DNA from 4 places in the Arthrobacter sp. MDT2-3 genome. Region 1 is predicted to be linked to each of the others. Evidence: riboswitches for the same ligand, from Rfam matches in the RefSeq annotation. Region 1 holds a riboswitch; each other region holds the start of a gene.

Region 1 (5,558 bases):
CATCGCAGCAGCAAACGCTGCAGCTGCCATCACCACCCCGGCAGCCAGAACCCAAAGGTCGAGGGCGCTGTACGTGGATTCCCGCGCCCAGGTCCGCCTTCCGCCGCCGAAGCCGCGTGCCTCCATGGTGACGGCAAGCCGGGAAGCACGCCGGATAGCCTGAACCAGCAGCCCGAAGCTCTGCCCCAGCGTCGCCTTCAGCCGCTGGAGGGCACTGCCGCGGGAGCCGACGCCGCGGGCACGGCGGGCCATGCCAATGGTCTGCCATTCCTCCGCCATCAGCCCCACGAGCCGCATGGCGGCCAAGGTCCCCAGCACGAACCGGTGCGGAAGGCGTGCCTTCTGCGCCAGCGCATCGGCCAGGTCGGTGGGATCGGTGCAGCTCATCAACAGGACCGCCGGCAGCGCAATCGCCAGCCCCCGCAGCATGAACCCGGCCCCCAGCTCCAGGGACCCTTCGCTCATGGTCCAGATGCCGACGTCGATAAGCGTCGCTCCGCTGTCCGGCGCCAGGATGGAGGTACTCCAGCCACCCACGGCTGCGGCAAGGATGAGCGGCCAGCCCCGCTGCCACAGCAAAGTCAGGGTGAGGCCCGCCAAGGGGAACAGCAGGAACTCAAAGACCAGCGCCACCGACGCGGACACCCAGTCAATGGACAGCGCCAACACTGCGGTGATCAGGAAGACGGCGGCGAACTTGCTCAGCGGATTGGCGCGGGTCAGCAGGGCGTGGTTGCCGCGCAGGTTCAGCTCCTGCCTCATGGCGCCACCGCCGCCGCAGCAGCCAACCGCAGTTCCATTCCGCCCAGCGCTGCCGTGAACTCGGCATCATGGGTCACGGACACTACGGCCGTGCCCGCGTCCAGGAGCTCGGACAGGAAGGATGCCAGCTCAGCCCAAGTATTGGCGTCCTGCCCGAAGGTTGGTTCGTCCAGGACCAGGACCTGGGGATGCGCTGCCAGGACCGTGGCTACGGAGAGGCGCCGTTTCTCGCCGCCCGAAAGGGTATACGGGTTGGCGTCAACGAGTCCCGTGAGCCGGAGCCGCTCCAGCAGTTCATCCACCCGCTCCTCCCCGTGGCCCAGGTGCCGCGGGCCGAACAGCAGCTCGTCCAGTACTTTCCCTGTGACGAACTGGTGCTCAGGCTCCTGGAACACCGTACCCACGCGCTCGATCAGCTGCTCGGCCTTCCACTGGTAAGGGTCAATCCCAGCTCCCCGGCTGAGCGCCAGCGTGGCGGAAACATTGCCGTCTAGGGGCTCCAGCAGCCCGGCGAGGGTCAGCGCGAATGTCGACTTTCCCGCGCCGTTGGGCCCGGTGATGGCCAGCGCCTGCCCGGCCCGGACCTGCGCGGAAATGCCCTGCTGCACCGGCACCGGCGGCACCTTCCGGAAGCGCTTGCGGCGCGGACGTTCACGCGACACCGCCAGCTCCTCGGCGGCAAGCAGCAGGTCGCCAGTCCCGGGAGCCGAAGCGGCAGCACGCAGACGCGTCGGCGGGACGTAGCCGGGCACCCAGACTCCGGCCGCGATCAGCATGCTCCGGGCTTCGCTGAGGACCTGATCCGGCGGCCCGTCCAACAGCACGGCGGAATCGGTCGACGAGCCGGGCTGCAGCACCACAATCCGGTCAACCAGGTCCTTCCACACCGCCACGCGGTGCTCCACCACCACCAACGTTGCCCCGGTTTTGTCGAGGCAGCGGCCCACGGCGTCGCGCACCTCCACCACGCCGGCAGGGTCCAGGTTGGCGGTTGGCTCATCGAGGAGGATCAGCCCCGGCCGCATGGCAAGGATGCCCGCCAACGCAAGGCGCTGCTTCTGCCCGCCGGACAGTGCCGACGTCGGATGGTCCAACGGCAGGTGGGAAAGCCCGACGTCGTCCAGCGCCTCGTGCACGCGAGCCCAGATGTCATCGCGGGGCACGGCAAGGTTCTCGGCGCCGAAGGCGACGTCGTCACCTACGCGCGAGAGAACAACCTGGGTCTCCGGGTCCTGCTGCATCAGCCCGGCCCGGCCGCGCTGCTCCCGGGGGGAAGCGCCGTCGATCAGCAGCGACCCGGACTCATCGGAATCGCCGGCGTCAGCGTCGTCGGCATGTGCGTCCCCCAGCACCCCAGCCAGCGCGTGGAGGAGCGTGGACTTGCCTGCGCCGGACGGGCCCAGCAGCAGGACGCGTTCACCCGGTTGGATGTCCAGGTCGAGGGCACGGACAGCGGGTTTGGAGCGGCCGGCATGCCGCCAGCCCCAGCCTCTGGCCGTGACTGCAGCCGGCCGCGCCGCCACCGCAGAGCTGTGGAGGGAAGGAGCAGTCATCAGGAGAAGACGGGCTCCGATGCTGCCTTGCGTGACGCAAAGGAGCTCAGGACGCCGGTCCTCGCCAGGCCGCGGGTGGCGATCCACGACAGGGCTCCTGCGATCACGGCCCCGGAAATGGCGGTGAAGATGATGTAGGCCAGCTTGTCCCCGCCGGAGTAGGCGATGTTCCAGCCCCACGGCGCGAACGAATCGTTCAGGCCGCAGAAAAGTCCGGCAGCGGCGCCGGCGAGCAGGGCTACCGGCAGGTTGAACTTCCGGTACACGAAGATCGCGAAGACGATCTCGGCGCCCAGGCCCTGGACAAACCCGGAGAACAGCACCGAGGCGCCGTACTGCGAGCCCATGAGCAGTTCGCCGGTGGCCGCCACGGTCTCGCAGAACAGTGCGGCGCCCGGCTTGCGGATGATGAGCATGCCCAGCACCGCGGGGATCATCCAGCCGCCGGCCAACAAGCCGGTAAGCGGTGGATAGACGGCGTTCATAGGTGCCGAGACTGCGGCTGCGCCCTGGGACCAGGCCCAGAAAATGACGCCGCCGGCGATGGCGATGAGGGCTGCCACCACGATGTCCACAACGCGCCAGGACTTGCTGGTGGTCTTCTTGATTGCTGTCGTTGCCATGCGATCCTCCTGAGGAACAGGAGGGGAAAGTGGATACAGCAACCGGCGCTGCCGCCGTTGCCGCACACTTCGAGAACTCGACTCCCTTGCGCCGGTACTAACCGGATCAGGTTCGAGGGTCTGCGGCTGTCCGCACTCTCAGCGCCCACCTGCGGTCCCTGGCATGGCCAGTGATGCCCGACGGCGGCGCTCCCCTGTCGTTGAATGTTTCTGTCGGTAAATAATCGCCCTTGTGGGCGGGGTCCAGTTTACACCGGAGGAGGGGTAGATTGTGGGCCATGACTGCCAATTCCCCGCATGTGACCGAGTTCGATCCGGATTCCGATGCCATCCAGCAGGAAGGATCCCTGCAAGCGCTCATCGCCCGGATCGAAGGCGAAATCCACGAGCTACAGTTTCCCGGCTTCTCCCTGGACGATGCACTCAACCTCGGGCTGCTGCTGGTGGAGCTGGGCAAGGAGGGCCAGTTTTCCATCGCGATAGACATCACCAAGGGTGAGCAGGTCCTGTTCCATGTGGCGCTGCCCGGCGCCACCCCGGACAACGAGCACTGGATCCGTGCGAAGCAGCGCACGGCCGCCCGGTATGAGGTGCCTTCCCTGCTGGTGGGGCTGCGCGCCCGGCTCAAGGGCGGACGGATCGAGGACAACGCCTGGTTCGATCAAAGCCGGTATGCGGCCCACGGCGGCTCCTTCCCGGTCTACGTCACAGGGGTGGGCGCAGTCGCAACCGTGACCGTCTCAGGGCTTCCCCAGGTGCAGGACCATGACCTGGTGGTACAGGCCCTGCGCGAGATCCTCGGTTCCATGCGGGCGGACTGACCTCCAGTGGGCGGACGGACTGCAGCATCAAAGCGGACTATGGACGCCGCGAAATGCTGGGAGTACATTCGAGGCCAGCGGCCGGAGTTCCAAACAGGAGGACGCCATGATCGGTCCTGCAGCCGAAAACCAAGTGCGTGCGGCGGTGGACAAGGCAGCCGAGGAAATGATCTATATCGGCCCGGACCACCCTTACTATCCACTGCTGGCGGAACTTGTGTCCGCCGTCGGGAAGGCCTGGCAGCAAGGGTACGAGCACGGACGCCGGGGCGGGCACCGGGCCAACCCCTATGTGTGGAGTACCTCGGAGGGGTGAGTGCCACCACCGGCAGCGGGGTCCGCCGCGTGCTGGCTGTCCGCCAGATGGAAAGCGTACTTAGCTTTTATTAGTAATCATGCTTACTATGTTGTCTCCCGGCTTTTGAGGAGACAGGACAATGACAGTCAGCACCCGGGCCACCGGAGCAAGGACCGGCCTGCAGAAGGCAGCGCTTGCAACGGGCGCCCTCTTCCTCCTGGTGGGTGTCCTGGGATTCATCCCCGGGATCACCAGCAATTATGAAGCCCTGGGCTTGGCCGGGCACGGCTCCGGGGCCTTGCTGTTGGGAGTTTTCCAGGTGTCCATCCTGCACAATATCGTGCACGCGGCCTTCGGGGCGGCGGGACTGTTGCTGGCCCGGACCCACCAGCAGGCAAGGAGCTTCCTCATCTACGGGGGCGTTGTCTACCTGGTCCTTTGGCTGTACGGACTCCTGGTGGGTGATCAAACCCCCGCCAACTTTGTCCCCCTCAACGGCGCCGACAATTGGCTGCACTTGGCCCTAGGCTTGGGCATGATCATCCTGGCCATCCTGCTGTCACCGCGGACCACCCCAAAAACGCCGCCCCGGACCTGACCCGCCGGCCAAACCGAAACCGTCACCGTCGACGCCGCAGCACAGGCAGCACCGGCAGTACCACTGCCACCCATAAGGAGCATCATGAAAATCCCCGAAGCCCGAGGCCCCCTTAGCAGCGCCCTTTTTACTTCCCTGGCCGTTGGCGCCGGCACCGACGACGCCACGACGCGCGTCGAAGAACTGCGCCGGCTGGTCACGGCAGGGCTCGCTGCAGCCACAGACATCATCGGGGACGACGACGTCCAGCTGGCACTTTTCTGCCTTTATGAGCTCCACTACTCCGGCCTTGAAGGCGTCAGCGACGACTGGGAGTGGGAGCCGGGCCTTATCCAGGTTCGCCGCCTGCTCGAAAGGCCGTTCGAGGAAGCGCTACGGGCCGCTGCCCAGGCGGCAGCCGGGGAGCTGGACCTACCGCCGGCAGCAGAGATGACCAGTGACGCAGTGGCCGACGTCCTGTTTGGACTGGCCGGAACCGACACCGGGCCCAGCGTGTCCCGCTACGTGGCGAAAAAGGCGAGCCTGGACCAGCTCAAGGAGTTCCTCATCCACAAGTCCGTCTACCAGCTGAAGGAAGCGGACCCGCACACCTGGGCCATCCCCAGGCTTACAGGTCGGCCGAAGGCGGCGCTGGTGGAAATTCAGGCCGACGAGTACGGCGGAGGACGCCCGGAACGGATGCACAGCGCGCTCTTCGCCCGCACCATGCGGGGACTGGGAATGGACGACCAATACGGCGCCTATGTCAACGCGGTACCCGCCATCTCCCTCGCGGCGGTGAACATGATGTCCCTCTTCGGGCTCAACCGCCGGCTTCGCGGGGCCATCACGGGACACCTGGCACTTTACGAAATGACCTCGTCCCGGCCCAACCGCCTGTACGGCAACGGCTTCCGGCGGCAC
Region 2 (5,558 bases), on a different contig from region 1:
TTCGGCATGACCGTCCGTCCCTTAGTTCATGACCAGGCCGCCGTCGACCACCAAATTCTGGCCGGTGACGGAGCGTGCCCAGGGGGAAGCAAAGAAGAGAATGGCGTCAGCAAAGCCCGACGGTGTTGTGACCTGGCGAAGAGGCGTGGCCGCAGCTATGTAGTCGAAAACCTCCTCGGGCGTGGCTGCGCTGGCATCGGTGGTGCGCAGCAGCCCGCCGGAGACCATATTCACCGATACGTTGTGCTGGCCCAGGTCTGCGGCCATCGTCCGGGTCAAGGCCAGCAGCGCTGCCTTCGCCGCGGTGTAGTCGTGGTACGGGACTACCGGGTTCTGAAACAGATTGGTGCCGATGTTGATGACCCGGCCGAAACCGTGTTCAGTCATGCCCGGCAGAGCTTGCTGGATGGTGTTTAGTGCGCCGCGGACACTCCCGGAAAACTGGGCTTCGAATTCCGGCCAGCTGATGCCTCCAGCACTGGAGCGGGCGTCACCATTAAAGGAAAAGTCGGCCAGGGCGTTATTGACCACTGTGGTCACCGGGCCGCCGAAGTGCGCCTGGGACTGGTTGAGCATGGCTGCAACTTGATCGGCGTCTGTCACGTCGGCCCGCAGGGCTACGGCCCGGTTGGGGCCGTACTTGGCTGCCAAGACTTCGCTTTCCTCGGCGCTGTTGCGGTAGTTGATCACTACTCTGGCGCCCTGGTCGGCAAACGCTTGAACGATGCTGTGGCCGAGACCGCGGCCACCACCGGTGACGAGGACGATCTGCTCTGAGATTTGCATGGTTTCTAGGCTTTCTTTCTTGGGGCGAACAATGGTTGGCGCCGGGCAGTAAAAAAGAGAACCGGGACAGTAAGTAGCCCCGGGACGCTAATCCTGCGCAGCAGGGGTGCTGTTTCTGCAGGCGGGGAAGTTGACGCCTGGCTCGGCGGTTGAGGATCCTAAGGAATTCCAGCGTTCGACAAGGTCTTCGGCGCTGCACGTCGCATCGTCCGCGGCGCAAATCGCGGAGACCACAGCTATTCCCGCTGCCCCGGCACGGCGCAGCGGAACTACGTCACCAGGTTCAATACCGCCGATGGCCATACAAGGCAGGGTGGTAGCGGCCGCGATCCGCCCAAACCCGTCGACGCCCAAGGGCGCCGGGTGATCAGCCTTTGTGGACGTCGGGCGGATAACCCCCACCCCCAGGTAATCCACCGTCCCCCCGGGCAAGCGATGCAGGGTATCCAGGTGCTCAGGGGTGTTTGCGGTCAGCCCCACGACGGCCCCGGCACCCACCAGCGCCCGTACCCGTTCGACGGGAAGGTCGCTTTGGCCGACATGGACTCCGTGCACGGCAGCACCTGCCGCCCGGGCGGCCAGAAAGACATCCACCCGGTCATCCACCAAAACGGTGGCCGCATGCCCGACAGCTTCAGCAGTACACAGGACCAGCTCGTATAGGTCGGCGGTGCTGGCACTTTTTTCGCGGATTTGAACGATCCGTACCCCTCCCGCAACAGCCGCCCGGGCAGTCTCCACCACTCCCCTGCGACCGCATAACTGAGTGTCGGTCACAAGGTAAATGCCGTCGATGCGCCCGGCCGCCCTGTCCCCGGCGGTCATGAGAGATTCATCCGGGACGAAAGCATCCCTGTGTCGATACTTGCCAGGGCATCAAGGAACGCGACGGCGAAAGTGCCCGGACCCCGAACACCCTCAGCTGCCATCTCCGCCGCCACCGTGTACACGGCAGTGGCAGCCGCGGTAGCGGCGAGCTTGTCATCATCGACGGCCAAAAAGGCCGCAGTGACCGCACCCAGTGCACACCCGCCCCCGGTGATTTTGGTCAGATGCGGGTGGCCGTTGCTGATTCGTACAGAATCCGTGCCGTCTGTGATGATGTCGGTTGGCCCCGAGACCGCCAGTATCGAACCATATTGGAGGGCTAGGCTTTTGGCTGCTTCCAATGCGGTTTCGGGTCCATCTACGGCATCGACTCCGCGTCCGCCCTGCCCTACGCCCGCCAGGGCCATGATCTCCGAAGCGTTGCCGCGGACCGCCGTTGGGCGGTGATTCAGCAGCTCGGCAGCCAGCGCGGTACGGACCGGCAAAACACCCACGGCCACCGGATCAAGAACCCAGGGTGTCCCGGATTCGCAGGCGGCGCGTACTGCCTCGCGCATACTTGCCCGCTGTTTTTCGTGAGGGGTGCCGACATTTACGAGCACTCCCGACGCAACCCGCGCGAACGGTCCTGCCTCGGCAGGGACGTCAACCATCGCGGGTGCGGCACCGATGGCGAGCAGCACGTTGGCGGTGAAGTTTGTCACCACTGTGTTGGTCAGGCATTGAATCAAGGGCGTGGTTTCCCGGAGCCGTTCGAGCATGGTCCAGGCATGGTCAGGCGTCAGGCGAATAGTCATCCGCGACATCCCTTCGCTAGTACGAACTAGATCAGGTTCAACGGGTGTTCTCTCAGCCCCTACCAGCAGGGCACCCCGTGTCACTAACGCAAAACCCTACTCCCCACCGGGTAGTGGAGAGAACTTCCCTGTCGGGCCCGCTGACTCCCTCTGGCCCTTTGAACGGTGATCCAGGGGCAGGCTCGACCAAAACACTGTCGTCCCAAGGCGCCACGCGCGGAGAAAATTTAGTCGGGGACGACTCCCGTGCTCTCGTAGCGGGAAATTTTCTCGATCCTGCGGGAATGCCGTTCATCTGCGCTGAATGGCTCCTTCAGGAACGCCTCGATCAGTGAAGTGGCCTCGTCGACACTGTGCTGGCGACCGCCGACGGCCACGACGTTGGCGTCGTTGTGCTGCCTGGCCAGTTTCGCCGTGGAGAGATTCCAGGCGAGGGCTGCCCGGATGCCCTTAACCTTGTTGGCCGCTATCTGTTCGCCGTTCCCGGACCCGCCCAGAACGATGCCCAGCGCAGGCCGGCCGGCTTCCTGGTCGGCGACCACGGCATGGACGGCATTGATGCAAAAGGACGGGTAGTCGTCCAAGGGGTCGTACTCCTTAGGCCCATGATCGACTACCTCATAACCTTGGGCCTCCAAATGGCGAACAAGGTGCGCGCTCAACTCCATCCCTGCGTGGTCGGTGGCTATGTGTACGCGCGGATACGAAGAGTTTGAGGACATAACGGTTTTCCAATCAGTTGTTGGCGGGTTCTGTCAGGTACGCGCTTGAGGGGTTATTTTTCCCACAGTACAAGCGCGGGGGGTTGACTTTGCAAGTGTGGCATCCGTAACATATTCACATACAGTCACTACTGAATGGATATGCACAATGCTTACTGCAGATGCTTCACAGGCCGCGGCGTGGCGGTCTCTTCGAGAAGATCTACTGGCGGGTGACGCCTCTTTCCGCGCCGAGAAACTGCACGAGCGGGCGCAGGCAACGCGGCGCTCCATCCTGAAAATGATTGCGGACGCCGGTCAGGGTCACATCGGCGGGGACTTCTCGGTCACAGACATCCTGACGGTCCTATTTGACGCGGTGCTGGATATCGATCCGGAAGATCCCCGCAAAGAAGACCGCGATCATTTCATTCTCAGCAAGGGCCACTGCGCGGCTGCACTGTACTCGACCCTGGCCCACGGTGGATTCTTCCCTGCATCCGAACTGGACACGTTCATGGCGCCCCTGTCCGCGCTGAACGGTCACCCGAACAGGGTGAAGGTTCCTGGAGTTGAAACCAACACTGGGCCTCTGGGTCACGGCCTCCCTGTGGCCGTAGGTACCGCACTAGGCGCCAAGCTCTTGAAGAACGACTCGCGTGTTTTCGTCGTCACCGGTGACGGTGAAATGCAGGAAGGCAGCAACTGGGAGGCGTTGATGTCAGCGTCGCATCAGAAGCTGGACAACCTGACCGTGATCGTTGACCGCAACCGGCTTCAGCAGGGCGCACGGACTGAGGACACCAACGGGCTTGATCCGCTCGATGCCCGCCTCGCTGCTTTCGGGCTTGAGGTCAGGGTTATCGACGGCCACGACTACAACGCCCTCATTGAGGCGATGGCTCCTTCCACCACCGGTTCTCCGGTTGGTGTCATCGCCAACACGATCAAGGGCAAGGGCGTGTCCTTCATTGAGGACCGCGTCGAATGGCACCACAAGGTGCCATCCGCAGAACAGACCACCCAGGCATTCCAGGAGCTCTCATGACCACGACCACTGTGCTCAAAGAAGCACCCACTTTCGACAACCGGCAGGATTTCGCCGACGAGCTGATCCAGCTGGCCAGGACAAACGAACGCATCGTCGCTGTCTGCAACGATTCGGTCGGGTCGAGCAACCTGACCAAGTTCCGGGATGAATTCCCGGACCGACTGATCAACGTTGGCATCGCCGAGCAGAACATGGTCGGCGTCGGCGCCGGCCTGGCCAACGCCGGGCTCATCCCCTTCGTCTGCGCTGCCGGCCCCTTCCTGACCGGGCGGTCCCTGGAGCAGATCAAAGCCGATGTCGCCTACAGCCAGCACAACGTGATCCTTTGCGGCATGAGCCCGGGCATGGCGTACGGCGAACTCGGCCCCACCCACCACTCCGTTGAGGACTTCTCCTGGCTCCGGGCCCTCCCCGGCCTGGATATCGTTGTCCCGGCCGACGGCGACCAGACCCGCGCTGCTGTCCGCAACGCCGTCGCCAACCCGCGCCCCACCTACATCCGTGTCGGCCGCTTCAAGGTCCCCAAAGTATCGGACCACGATTCGAGCTTTGAACGCGGCAAGTTCGTCACCGCCCGCGAAGGTTCAGACGCGACCGTCATTGCCACCGGCACCGAAGTTTCCCGCGCCCTGTGGGCAGCAGCTTCGCTGGAGGCAGAAGGCATCTCGACCCGTGTGCTGAACGCTACCTACCTGAGCCCCCTTGATGAGGAAGCCATCGTCACCGCGGCCCGTGAAACCGGTGCGATTGTCACCGCGGAGGAAGCCAACGTCGCCGGCGGCCTGGGCGCAGCGGTTGCCAGCGTCGTCGGCCAGCTTGAGGACGGCGCCCGTGTGCCCCTCCGTATTCTGGGGCTCAAGGACTTCGCTCCCACCGGCAGCACCCAGTACCTGCTGGGACACTTCGGTCTCGAGGCTGATGACATTGCCAAAGCAGTACGTGGAGCTTTGAACCGTGTCTAGCCAGAACCGTGCCGCCGCCGGGTCCTCAGTCGTCGTTGCAGTGGACCAGGGCACGAGCGCAACCAAGGCACTCATCATGGACGCGGCCGGTGACATCCTCGGCCGCGCCCATGTGAGCCTGACCCAGCAGCACCCGCAGCCGGGTTGGGTGGAGCAGGACCCGCTGGCCATCAAGGACAGCGTCATCTCCGCCATTGGTCAGAGCCTGAAGCCCCTTGAATCAAAATTGGTTCTGGGTATCGGTCTCAGCACCCAACGTGAGTCAGTCATGATCTGGGACAGGGCCACCGGCCAGCCACTTGGTCCGATCCTGGGCTGGCAGGACCGCCGCACCGCCCAGCGGGCGAAGGAACTGATCAATGATGGTGCCGGGCAGATGGTGCAGCGTGCCAGCGGACTGCCGATTGACCCGATGTTCTCGGCCCTGAAACTT
Region 3 (5,558 bases), on a different contig from region 1:
CTCGGCTGCGTCAGACTTGGATGCCTTCTTGGTGATGGCTTCCGGGATGATCACGGAACCCTTTTCCGGGGCAACGAAGGCTTCCTTCTGGGTCTTGGTCCGCAGGGTGCCTTCCTGGCCCGGGAGGCCCTTGAACTTCTGCCAGTCACCGGTGATCTTCAGGATCGCGGCAACCTGCTCGGACGGCTGGGCGCCGACGGACAGCCAGTACTGGGCACGCTCGGAGTTGACCTCGATGTATGAGGGCTCTTCGGTGGGGTGGTACTTGCCGATCTCCTCGATGGCGCGGCCGTCACGCTTGGTGCGTGAGTCTGCAACGACGATGCGGTAGTACGGTGCGCGCATTTTGCCAAAGCGCTTAAGGCGAATCTTTACGGCCACTTTTGTGGTCACTCCTGTTTCAGAAAAGGGGTGAACCCGGCGTTCTGCACCCGTGGGGCGGGCCGTACTTGCGGGTTCGAAGGACAGGATCCGGACGCGGAGAGAGGGGCCACGCAGATCGAGTACCTGTTTATTGTGCCAGATCAGCGCCGGGATTTCGACTTGACACGGCGGCGACCGGAAGATGGCCGGGGCAGGCCGCTCAGGCGGACCAGACGTAGAGCCCCGTCCGTTCCGAATCGTCGACGCTGTTGGCCAGTTCAGCCAACTGCTGCACATAGGTCCGCGCGCGGTCGGCATCGAAGGGCATGTCGTCCTGGGCTGCCCACTGCCCGGCAACGTCATCCAGGATGTTGCCTTCGCCTTCGGTTTCGTACGAGAGCAGGTCGGCCAGGGCACGGACCATGGCCGGCGGGACGGCCAGCAGCGAATCGCTGGATACGTCCACCATGGTCAGTTCATAGTCGGCACCGCCGGCGTGCACGGCAGTTCCGGCGAGGTCACCGAGCTGTTCAACTTCGAAATCACTGATCCCCGCGATCCGGACAGCCTGGCCGGCCGGTGCACTGCCGCCTTCGTCCAGGACGCCGGCACGCTTAAGTGCGGCGTCGTGGGTGGCAACAAAGATCTCGGTGAAGCCCATGGGAAGTACCCTTCTTCCGTTGACGGTGGTGCCGGCCGGGAGCAATGCCTGCCACCCGGCCGTTCGGGTTCAGCCTAGTACGGGAACGCCCGGGTCAGCGGACAGCTACGCGGATCCGGTTGCGCCACGGATCCTCAAACCGCAGTTCGGCCCCGGTGTGGTGCGCCGGCAGGCCGGCGACCCTCAGTCGGTCTGCGAGCGCCCCGACGTCGTCTCCGGACGGCACCTCGATGAGCACCTCGCCGAGGCCGAGCGTGTCCTTGCGGGGACCGGCGCCGCGGCTGTTCCAGACATTCATGGCCATGTGGTGGTGGTAGCCGCCGGCGGAGACAAACAAGGCCTGCCCGTGCCAGCCTGCGGTCTTTTCAAACCCGAGGATTCCCACATAGAAGTCGCGGGCCGACTGGACGTCGCCGACCTGGAGGTGGACGTGGCCCACTCCTGCCACACTTCCGCGCTGGCGCTGAAGGGACTCTTCAGTGAGGTGCTGCTCGAGGTACCGCTGGGGCGGCAGGACCAGGCTGTCCATTACCACGTCGGCGCCGTTCCAGGACCAGTTGCTGCGGGGCCGGTCCCAATAGAGCTCGATGCCGTTGCCTTCAGGATCAGTGAAGTAGAAGGCCTCGCTGACGAGATGATCCGCGCTGCCCGTGAAGGAACGGGGTTCAAATTGGGCTGCGGTGGCAACGGTCGCGGCGAGGTCCGCCTGGTTCTCAAACAGCAGCGCGGTGTGGAAGAGGCCGGCTTCTCCCCTGTCCGGGAGGTTCAGACCCGGAGCGGGCGCGAGGTGCACGAGCGGTTTCTGCAGCCGGCCGAGGTAGAGCCCGCCGTCCTGCTCAGCGACAACCTCAAGACCGAGGGCACGCTGGTAATAGTCCGTCATCACCTTCATGTCGCCCACCTTGAGCATTACGGTGCCCATGGCGAGGTCGGCAGGAAGAAGATCCTGGCTGGCGGCTTCTGCAGTCATTGAAAACTCCCGGTGCTTGGGCCCTTCGGATTGGGGCCTATGACAGTTAAAATTACTTGAAGCTTCAATTTATTCCAAGTGACTTGAAAGTCAGGCCGCTCCGGGCTTATCGGATGACGCGCCCTCCCAGCACGACGTGTGCCAGTTCGCCTACCGTTGCTGGAGCCTGCCGCGGGTCCTCCCTGCACAGCACGACGTCGGCGCGGGCACCCTCCTTAAGTCCGTCGGCTCCCAGCCACCTCCGGGCGCCCCAACAGGCAGCGTCGAGGGCAGCGGCCATTGGCAGGCCTGCGTGGTGAAGGGCAAGGATTTCATCGGCGATCCTGCCGTGCCGGATGACGCTCCCGGCATCGGTGCCAGCATAGATCTGCACCCCTGCTTCATACGCCTCCAGCACCCGTTCCGCGCGGCGCTCCCACAGTGCCCGCATGTGTGCCGCGTACCGGGGGAACTTCGGTTCTGCCTGGGCTGCGATATCCGGAAACGTGGCGATGTTGATGAGAGTGGGCACGATGGGAACGCCCTGTTCGACGAACCTGGGGAGGTGCCGTGGCAGGAGCCCGGTGGCATGCTCGATGCAGTCGATCCCCGCGTCCAGCATCTGGTCCAGGGTCTCTTCGCCAAAGCAATGTGCGGTGATCCGGGCACCTTCGCCGTGCACCCCCTGCACAGCGTCCCTGACGGCGTCGGCCGGAAATGACGGCGCCAGGTCACCGGCGTCGCGGTCAATCCAGTCCCCGACGAGCTTGACCCAGCCGTCGCCGTCGCGGGCCTGTTTCCGGACAGCTTCCACCAGGCCGTCCGGTTCCACTTCCTCGGCGAGGCCCCGCAGATAGCGCCGGGTCCTGGCAACATGCCTGCCGGCGCGGACGAGTACGGGGGCGTTCCGGCTGCCCTGAAGGAACCGCGTGTCTGCAGGGGAACCTGCATCCCTCACCAGCAGTGTTCCAGCGTCCAGGTCGGTTCCGGCCTGTTCCTCCGCAACTGCTGCCTCCACCGCGCCCCCGGGTCCAAGCCCGATGTGGCAGTGGGCATCCACGAACCCCGGCAGGACCCAGCCATCCAGCACGCGGCCCGCGGGTTGTTGCGGGCGCGTAAAGGTCAACACCCCGTCAACGGACCACAGGCCCCGCCGCTCGCTGTCCGGCCCCGCAAGCACCGGGCCGCTGAATTCGATGATCTCCGGCATTGGACTCCTTTTCCCGCCAGTCAGGCTAGCACCGGCCATGTGACAAGCCCCTCCCGAAAGGCTGTGGTAGCTTTCTTCCTGACCACACGGGTGCCCCTGCAGGGGCTGAGATCGGGCTGATGCAGCCTGCGACCGTTGAACCTGTCCGGGTAATGCCGGCGAAGGAAGTGAGTAATCCTTGAGTACACCCATTGCACCGTTAAGCCCTGCCCAGATTCCGTCCGGCGCGGCAGCGGAAGGCGGCCAGGACCAGGCTCCTGTCACGCAGTCGCTGAAGTCCCATTCCCTGGCCTTTGTCCACGATGAAGCATCCGGGATACGCGTGCCCGTTACGGAGATAGCCCTGGCACCTTCACCCAACGGCGACTCCAATGGTCCGTTCCGGATCTACCGAACTGCCGGCCCGGGGAGCGACCCCGTCCGCGGCCTGAACCCTTTCCGCTCGGCATGGATCGAAGCGCGCGGCGACACGGAAATCTATGGCGGCCGTGGACGGAACCTCCTCGACGACGGCCGCTCGGCTGTACGCCGCGGTGCCGCCAGCGCGGAGTGGAAGGGCGCCCGTCCGGTGCCCCGCCGCGCCGTCGAAGGCCGGAAAGTGACACAAATGCACTACGCGCGGCAGGGCGATATCACCCCCGAAATGCGCTTCGTGGCGCTGCGGGAGAACTGCGATGTGGAACTGGTCCGCAGCGAAGTGGCAGCCGGCCGGGCGATCATTCCGAACAACATCAATCATCCCGAGTCGGAACCCATGATCATCGGCAAGGCCTTCCTGGTGAAGATCAACGCCAACATCGGCAACTCGGCGGTCACCAGTTCCATCGCCGAAGAAGTGGACAAGCTGCAATGGGCCACCCAGTGGGGCGCAGACACAGTGATGGACCTTTCCACCGGCGACGACATCCACACCACCAGGGAATGGATCATCCGCAACTCGCCCGTTCCGATCGGGACCGTCCCCATCTACCAGGCCCTGGAAAAGGTTAACGGCGAAGCAAACGCGCTGACCTGGGAGATCTTCCGCGACACGGTCATTGAACAGTGCGAACAGGGCGTGGACTACATGACCATCCACGCCGGCGTCCTGCTCCGGTACGTTCCCCTGACCGCCAACCGCGTGACCGGCATCGTGTCCCGCGGCGGGTCAATCATGGCCGGCTGGTGCCTTGCCCATCACCAGGAAAACTTCCTCTACACGCACTTCGAGGAGCTCTGCGAAATCTTCGCAAGGTACGACGTGGCGTTTTCATTGGGCGACGGCCTGCGGCCGGGGGCGACGGCCGATGCCAACGATGCCGCTCAGTTTGCCGAACTGGACACACTCGCCGAACTGACGCAGCGTGCTTGGAAGTACGACGTGCAGGTGATGGTGGAGGGCCCCGGCCACATTCCGTTCCACCTGGTCCGGGAAAACGTCGAACGCCAGCAGGAGCTGTGCAAGGGTGCGCCCTTCTACACGCTGGGCCCGCTTGTTACCGACGTGGCACCAGGGTACGACCACATCACCTCGGCCATTGGCGCCACGGAAATCGCCCGGTACGGCACCGCAATGCTGTGCTACGTCACCCCGAAGGAACACCTGGGCCTGCCCAACAAAGACGACGTCAAAACAGGGGTGATCACGTACAAGATCGCAGCGCACGCCGCAGACCTCGCCAAGGGCCACCCGGGGGCGCAGGAACGCGATGACGCACTGTCCAAGGCACGCTTCGAGTTCCGCTGGCGGGACCAATTTGCGCTATCCCTGGACCCGGTGACCGCCGAGGCATTCCATGACGAAACCCTCCCCGCGGAACCCGCCAAGACAGCGCACTTCTGCTCCATGTGCGGTCCCAAGTTCTGTTCCATGAGGATCAGCCAGGACATCCGGGACGAATACGGGTCAGCGGAGTCGCAGGCGGCGGTGGCGGACATGGCAGCGGGAATGCGGGGGAAAAGTGAGGAATTCCTTGCAGCGGGCGGCAAGGTTTACCTCCCGGAACTGGCCGCTCCAGCGAGCGGCCGCCCGTAGCTGCATCACCATTTCCGTCCGGCAGGCTATTGGGGGCTTGCCGGACGGGGAAACTGCCCCCGGCAGGATTCAGGAAGCCCTGGCAGGCTGGCTCCTGCTGACCTCGCTGATGAACGAGCGGATGATGCGGTCACCTTCCGGGGAGTCATGGGGCCGGTGCCCTCCCGCCGCCGTGCGGTGCAGGGCGCCGGTCTCACGCAGGTAGCGGGCAATCTCCTCGTAGAGCGGTTCCCACCCTCCCGTGAGGACCAGTGTGGGAACGCCGGGGACAATATGCAGCGGAGCCTCCCAGGAAGGGGCCTGCAGCCGGAGCCTCCTGGCGGATCGCTTCTCCTCCGCTGTAGCCGGCTGCTGCAGGTCC
Region 4 (5,558 bases), on a different contig from region 1:
AGAGGCAGAATCCGCAGTGGCAGAACCGGAAGCAGAATCCGGCGTCGAGGCCACTGCCGGTGCAGGCGCAGACACTCCTGAGGTACCGGCCGTGGAGCCCGCCGTCGGGGCCGCCGAAACGAAGCCCGTCCGCCGCCGTCGGGTCGCCACCCGGAAGACCTCCGCACCTGCCGCCGAAGCGGAACCGGCGGATCAGGCAGCCGAAGTCCAGCCTGCCGAAGTGGTCAGCGTGCTTCCGGCCGGGATGCCCGAAGCGGTTGACGCTGCTGCCGTCCCGGCAGCAGCAGGTACTGCTGAGGTACCAGCAGCCGATGCGGCTTCACCGGTGGAAACCACCGAAGAAGAGGCCACTGAAGAAGAGGCTTCCGAAGAACCAGCGTCGGCCGGGCAGGCGCAAGCGGCTCCTTCCAGCCCCTTCGGCACCCTGTTCATGGAACCGGCGTCTCCCACCTCCGTGCTGTTCCAGGCACCGGACCTGAGCACCGTGGTGCGTCCGGTTCCCGCCGCTGTTGAAGAAGCAGGCGAGGACGACGCCGATGAGATCGATTCGGAGGACGCGGGCCGCCGCAGGCGCCGGGGCCGCGGACGCCGCGGACGCAGCCGCGCCGGTGAGCGTGAAGCTGACGCCGAGCTTGAAGGCGGCGAAAGTGCCGACGTTGATGCCTCCGACGACGCCGACGAGGAGTCTGCGGGGCAGGTGGAAGAAGGCGTGACGTCCCGTCGTCGCCGCCGCCGCCGCCGCGGGGACCAGGACCTTGAGCTGACCGGCGGCGGGGATGACGATCCGCCCAACACCGTCACCCGCGTCCGCGCTCCGAGGCCGGTCACCGAACCCGCCGTCAACAACCGCGTGACCAGCGTGAAGGGCTCCACCCGCCTGGAGGCGAAGAAGCAGCGCCGGCGCGAGTCCCGCGACACCGGCCGCCGCCGCACCGTCATCACCGAAGCCGAGTTCCTGGCACGCCGTGAGTCCGTTGACCGGCAGATGATCGTGCGCCAGCGCGACGACAGAATCCAGATCGCCGTCCTCGAAGACGGTGTCCTGGCCGAGCACTTCGTATCAAAGACCCAGCAGGATTCCCTGATTGGCAACGTGTACCTGGGCAAGGTCCAGAACGTGCTGCCCTCCATGGAAGCTGCCTTCGTGGACATCGGACGCGGCCGCAACGCTGTCCTGTACGCCGGCGAGGTGAACTGGGAAGCGGTGAACCTCGAGGGCAAGCAGCGGCGCATCGAAAACGCCCTCAAGTCCGGCGACACCGTCCTGGTCCAGGTGACTAAGGACCCCGTGGGACACAAGGGCGCACGCCTGACCAGCCAGATCTCGCTGCCTGGCCGCTACCTGGTGTACGTGCCCGGCGGTTCCATGACCGGCATTTCGCGCAAGCTGCCCGACGTCGAACGCAACCGCCTCAAGCGCATCCTCAAGGACCGCCTCCCGGAGCAAGCCGGCGTCATCGTCCGCACCGCGGCCGAAGGCGCTTCCGAGGAAGAGCTGACGCACGACATCAACCGGCTGCGCGCGCAGTGGGAGGGCATCGAGAGCCAGTCGAAGTCCACGAAGATCCTTGCCCCTGAATTGCTCTACGGCGAACCGGACCTCACCATCAAGGTGGTCCGCGACGTCTTCAACGAGGACTTCTCCAAGCTGATCGTCTCGGGCGAGGAAGCCTGGGACACCATCGAGGCCTACGTTACGTACGTAGCGCCGGACCTGGTGGGCCGCCTTGAGAAGTGGACCAAGGACCAGGACATCTTCGCTGCCTGGCGCATCGACGAGCAGATCCACAAGGCGCTCGAACGCAAGGTCTTCCTGCCCTCCGGCGGTTCGCTGGTGATTGACCGCACCGAGGCCATGACCGTAGTGGACGTCAACACCGGCAAGTTCACGGGCAGCGGCGGCAACCTCGAAGAGACGGTGACCAAAAACAACCTTGAGGCTGCGGAAGAAGTCGTCCGCCAGCTCCGCCTCCGCGATATCGGCGGCATTATCGTCATCGACTTCATCGACATGGTCCTGGAATCCAACCGCGACCTCGTGCTCCGCCGCATGGTGGAATGCCTGGGACGCGACCGGACCAAGCACCAGGTTGCGGAAGTTACGTCACTTGGCCTCGTGCAGATGACGCGCAAGCGGATGGGTACCGGGCTCCTCGAAGTCTTCGGCGAGCAGTGCGAAGCGTGCGCGGGCCGCGGCGTGGTAACCCACGACGACCCCGTGGAGCACCGGCGGGCCAACATTGTGGCCGCCGAGCACCACATCCAGCGGACGGACAGCAGGCCGGAGGCCCGCAGCGAAGGCCACCGCAACGACGCCCAGCGCGTCGACAACAACCAGCCCGGCGCGCGCCCGGACCGCAAACGCCGGCGGGGCCGCGGTGGCCAGCAGCCGGAGGTTGCCCCGGCAGCAGCAGCCGTGCACGTCCACACGGTGCACCCTGACCCCTCGGACGCTGAACGGCATGCCAAGGCGGAGGCCACAAGGCTGGCCCTTGCCAACATCGCCGCCGCCGCGCATGCAGCCCACCTGCACGACGACGAAGTGGCGGCAGCCAAGCAGGCGGCCGCCGACCAGCCCGCCGCTGCCTCCGCAGCGGAGGCTGCGAAGCGCGACGACGAAGCGCGTCAGGCTGCCGTGCTGACCTTCGGCGGCGAGAAGGTGGTGCTGCCGTTCGTTGAGCACGCTGAAGAGCCGCAGCAGAAGCCTGCCCTGACCCTGGACCGGCTTGCGGAGGCCTTCGCCCACCTTGGCCAGCCGGCACCTGCCGAAGACCAGCCCGAGCAGGCAGAACCGGAGCAGAAACCGGTGGAGCCCGTGCAATCGACAGCGCCGGTACAGGCGCCCGCTGCTGCAGCACCGGCGAAGGACTACAGCGACCACACGCTGGAGCAGTCCCGGCAGCGCCGGCCGCGGCGCAACCGCAGTGCCAGCCGTGCCCAAGGAGCTGCAAACGAAACCACTGTGCAGCATCACGAAAACGTGGCGGCAGCCGGCACAGGGCATACCCACGAGGCAAAGGCCCCCGAACCGGCCGGTGCCGGCGGCTCCAGTGACGGCAATGCCGGCACCAGGAAGCCGGCCGAGGCGCCCATCATCCTGGGCGTCGGAGTTCCGGCCTCGGAGCTCTAAGCGTTACCGGTAAGTAGATGCCCGGCCAGCCACAACAGTGGCCGGCCGGGCATTTTCGTGTGTAGCGCCAGCCATGCGGCGACAGGTCGGCATTTCAGTGCACGGCGCCCGGTCGCAATGTGTCACCTTCGGCCTGGGCCAGGCAAAAAAGCTAGGCTGGGGAACCGACACGGGGTGCCGCGCAGAGAGCCGGCTGAGATTCACACCCGTTGAACCTGTCCGGCTAGCACCGGCGAAGGGATGTCTCTTGTCTACGACTCTTGTAATGCCCACTGCCTCCTCGGCAATATTCACTGCTGCACCAACACGCCCAGGCAGGCCCGTACCCCGGGTCCTTTCCATAGCAGGTTCCGACCCTTCCGGCGGCGCCGGTATACAAGCCGACCTGAAGAGCATCGCCGCGCTCGGCGGTTACGGGATGGCTGCCATCACTGCCCTGACCGCCCAGAACACCCGCGGAGTCCGATCCGTCCATGTGCCGCCCGCAAAGTTCCTGAGCCAGCAGCTGGAGGCGGTCAGTGACGACATCGGCATCGACGCCGTGAAAATTGGAATGCTGGGCAGTGCCGAGGTGATCGAGGCAGTGGTGGCATGGATCCGGAAGGTGCGCCCCGCCGTCGTGGTCCTGGACCCGGTGATGGTGGCCACCAGCGGCGACCGGCTCCTGCAGGAATCTGCCGAAGCGGCACTGCGCGGGCTCCTTCCGCTGGCGCACCTCATCACCCCAAACCTGGCAGAGCTCGCCATGCTCGTTGGGGGCCAACTGCAGGACACCTGGACCGGGGCCCTGGAACAAGGCCGCGCCCTCGCTGCTGCCACCGGCGCCACTGTGCTGGTCAAGGGCGGCCACCTGATCGGTGACGAGTGCCCCGACGCGTTGGTCAACACCTCAGGCCTTCTGTCCGACGAAGTGGTGGTGGTGCCGGGGGAGCGGGTGGCAACGCGGAACAGCCATGGCACTGGCTGTTCACTGTCCTCTGCCATGGCAACGGCGCAGGCACGGCTGGGGGACTGGGAGGTTTCCCTCCGTGAAGTCAAACCCTGGCTGGCCGGCGCGCTGGAGGCATCCGGAACACTGGAGGTGGGAACAGGCAACGGGCCGGTGCACCACTTCCACCACCAGCAGCCGCTGCTTTCCGAAGGGAGCTTCGCCGCCATACTCTGGCGTGAGGCGCAGCAGGACCTGGACGACATCCATGCCCTGGACTTCATCCGCAACCTGGCCTCGGGCAGCCTGGGCGAGAAGGAGTTCGCGTACTACCTCGCCCAGGATGCCATCTACCTCAACGGCTATTCGCGCGTGCTGGCCAGGGCCAGTGCACTGGCACCCACCGAGGCGGAGCAGCTCTTCTGGGCGGCCTCTGCCCGGCAGTGCCTGGAAGTCGAGTCGGAGCTGCACCGCTCCTGGCTGAGCACGCGAACCGTGCAGCCCGGGCTTGGCCCTGTTACGAAGTCCTACGTGGACCACCTGACGGCGGCATCGGCGTCGGGCAGTTATGCGGTCGTGGCGGCGGCCGTTTTGCCCTGCTTCTGGCTCTACGCCGAGGTGGGAGCAGCGCTTTACGCCCGGTTCGTTGCCGCCGGTGAACCGCCGGCGCACCCGTACGCGGACTGGCTGCGCACCTACGCGGACGAAGACTTCGCAGCTGCCACCCGCAGGGCCATTGCGATCGTGGACGAAGCGGCACGCTTGGCCTCGGCCGCGGACCGCGCCGCCATGGTCACGGCGTTTAAGCAGTCCTGCCGCCTGGAAGTGGACTTCTTCGACGCGCCGCGCCTGTACTCCTGACGCACTGCCCGTTGCCTTGCCGGTACTATGGTGGGGCACGGTGCGGACGCCGGAGTTGAGCTGTGGCACCTATCACAGTCCACCCGCCGGAACCAGCCTCATTTGCGGCCGAAGGCAAAATTAGCGTATTCTAGATCTTCGGTGCTTACGCCAACACTTGGGTTATGACCCCACGGCGTTGAGGCACAGCGAGAAACCAGGCTTTTACAGGTCGGTTCCGCACGCAAATTTAGTAATAAACGTCGAGAGAAGTGAGTTCCCAAGTGGTGTACGCGATTGTCCGCGCAGGCGGCCGCCAAGAGAAGGTTTCCGTTGGAGACTTCGTTACCCTGAACCGCGTCGCCGGTGGAGCTGGCAGCACCATTCAGCTGCCCGCACTGCTCCTGGTTGACGGTGACAAGGTCACCTCTGCCGCTGCTGACCTGGCCAAGGTAACTGTTACGGCTGAGATCCTGAACGACCTCCGTGGTCCGAAGATTGTGATCCAGAAGTTCAAGAACAAGACCGGTTACAAGAAGCGCCAGGGTCACCGCCAGGAACTGACCAAGGTCAAGATCACTGGTATCCAGTAACCTTCGTTACTGTTCAGGTTTTTCAGCAGATCCCCAGAATTTAGAGGCAGGCATTTCAAATGGCACA

Evidence for each region. A riboswitch is a leader RNA that binds a small molecule or an ion and turns the genes downstream of it on or off. The one in region 1 is predicted to bind thiamine pyrophosphate.
Region 2: it holds a riboswitch for thiamine pyrophosphate, as region 1 does, so the genes downstream of both, thiM (hydroxyethylthiazole kinase) here and AC5RUQ_RS14735 (ECF transporter S component) in region 1, are expected to answer to the same signal.
Region 3: it holds a riboswitch for thiamine pyrophosphate, as region 1 does, so the genes downstream of both, thiC (phosphomethylpyrimidine synthase ThiC) here and AC5RUQ_RS14735 (ECF transporter S component) in region 1, are expected to answer to the same signal.
Region 4: it holds a riboswitch for thiamine pyrophosphate, as region 1 does, so the genes downstream of both, AC5RUQ_RS19445 (bifunctional hydroxymethylpyrimidine kinase/phosphomethylpyrimidine kinase) here and AC5RUQ_RS14735 (ECF transporter S component) in region 1, are expected to answer to the same signal.

Annotation. Positions count from the first base shown of each region.
Region 1 covers NZ_JBNHFS010000004.1:423,673-429,230, forward strand. The annotation lists gene AC5RUQ_RS14725 (energy-coupling factor transporter transmembrane component T family protein) at 1-762, opposite strand, end outside; gene AC5RUQ_RS14730 (ABC transporter ATP-binding protein) at 759-2,315, opposite strand; gene AC5RUQ_RS14735 (ECF transporter S component) at 2,315-2,938, opposite strand; TPP riboswitch at 3,004-3,144, opposite strand; gene AC5RUQ_RS14740 (heme-degrading domain-containing protein) at 3,217-3,759, shown strand; gene AC5RUQ_RS14745 (hypothetical protein) at 3,866-4,075, shown strand; gene AC5RUQ_RS14750 (DUF4383 domain-containing protein) at 4,197-4,655, shown strand; gene AC5RUQ_RS14755 (iron-containing redox enzyme family protein) at 4,740-5,558, shown strand, end outside.
Region 2 covers NZ_JBNHFS010000001.1:475,665-481,222, reverse strand. The annotation lists gene AC5RUQ_RS02230 (LLM class flavin-dependent oxidoreductase) at 1-8, opposite strand, end outside; gene AC5RUQ_RS02225 (3-oxoacyl-ACP reductase) at 22-786, opposite strand; gene thiE (thiamine phosphate synthase) at 874-1,611, opposite strand; gene thiM (hydroxyethylthiazole kinase) at 1,608-2,411, opposite strand; TPP riboswitch at 2,403-2,499, opposite strand; gene AC5RUQ_RS02210 (ribose-5-phosphate isomerase) at 2,639-3,133, opposite strand; gene AC5RUQ_RS02205 (transketolase) at 3,282-4,160, shown strand; gene AC5RUQ_RS02200 (transketolase family protein) at 4,157-5,125, shown strand; gene AC5RUQ_RS02195 (FGGY-family carbohydrate kinase) at 5,118-5,558, shown strand, end outside.
Region 3 covers NZ_JBNHFS010000002.1:17,951-23,508, forward strand. The annotation lists gene rpsP (30S ribosomal protein S16) at 1-381, opposite strand, end outside; gene AC5RUQ_RS05720 (hypothetical protein) at 584-1,024, opposite strand; gene AC5RUQ_RS05725 (VOC family protein) at 1,119-1,994, opposite strand; gene AC5RUQ_RS05730 (amidohydrolase family protein) at 2,101-3,183, opposite strand; TPP riboswitch at 3,260-3,367, shown strand; gene thiC (phosphomethylpyrimidine synthase ThiC) at 3,362-5,197, shown strand; gene AC5RUQ_RS05740 (alpha/beta hydrolase) at 5,267-5,558, opposite strand, start outside.
Region 4 covers NZ_JBNHFS010000008.1:113,602-119,159, reverse strand. The annotation lists gene AC5RUQ_RS19450 (Rne/Rng family ribonuclease) at 1-3,130, shown strand, start outside; TPP riboswitch at 3,291-3,388, shown strand; gene AC5RUQ_RS19445 (bifunctional hydroxymethylpyrimidine kinase/phosphomethylpyrimidine kinase) at 3,396-4,919, shown strand; gene rplU (50S ribosomal protein L21) at 5,183-5,491, shown strand; gene rpmA (50S ribosomal protein L27) at 5,551-5,558, shown strand, end outside.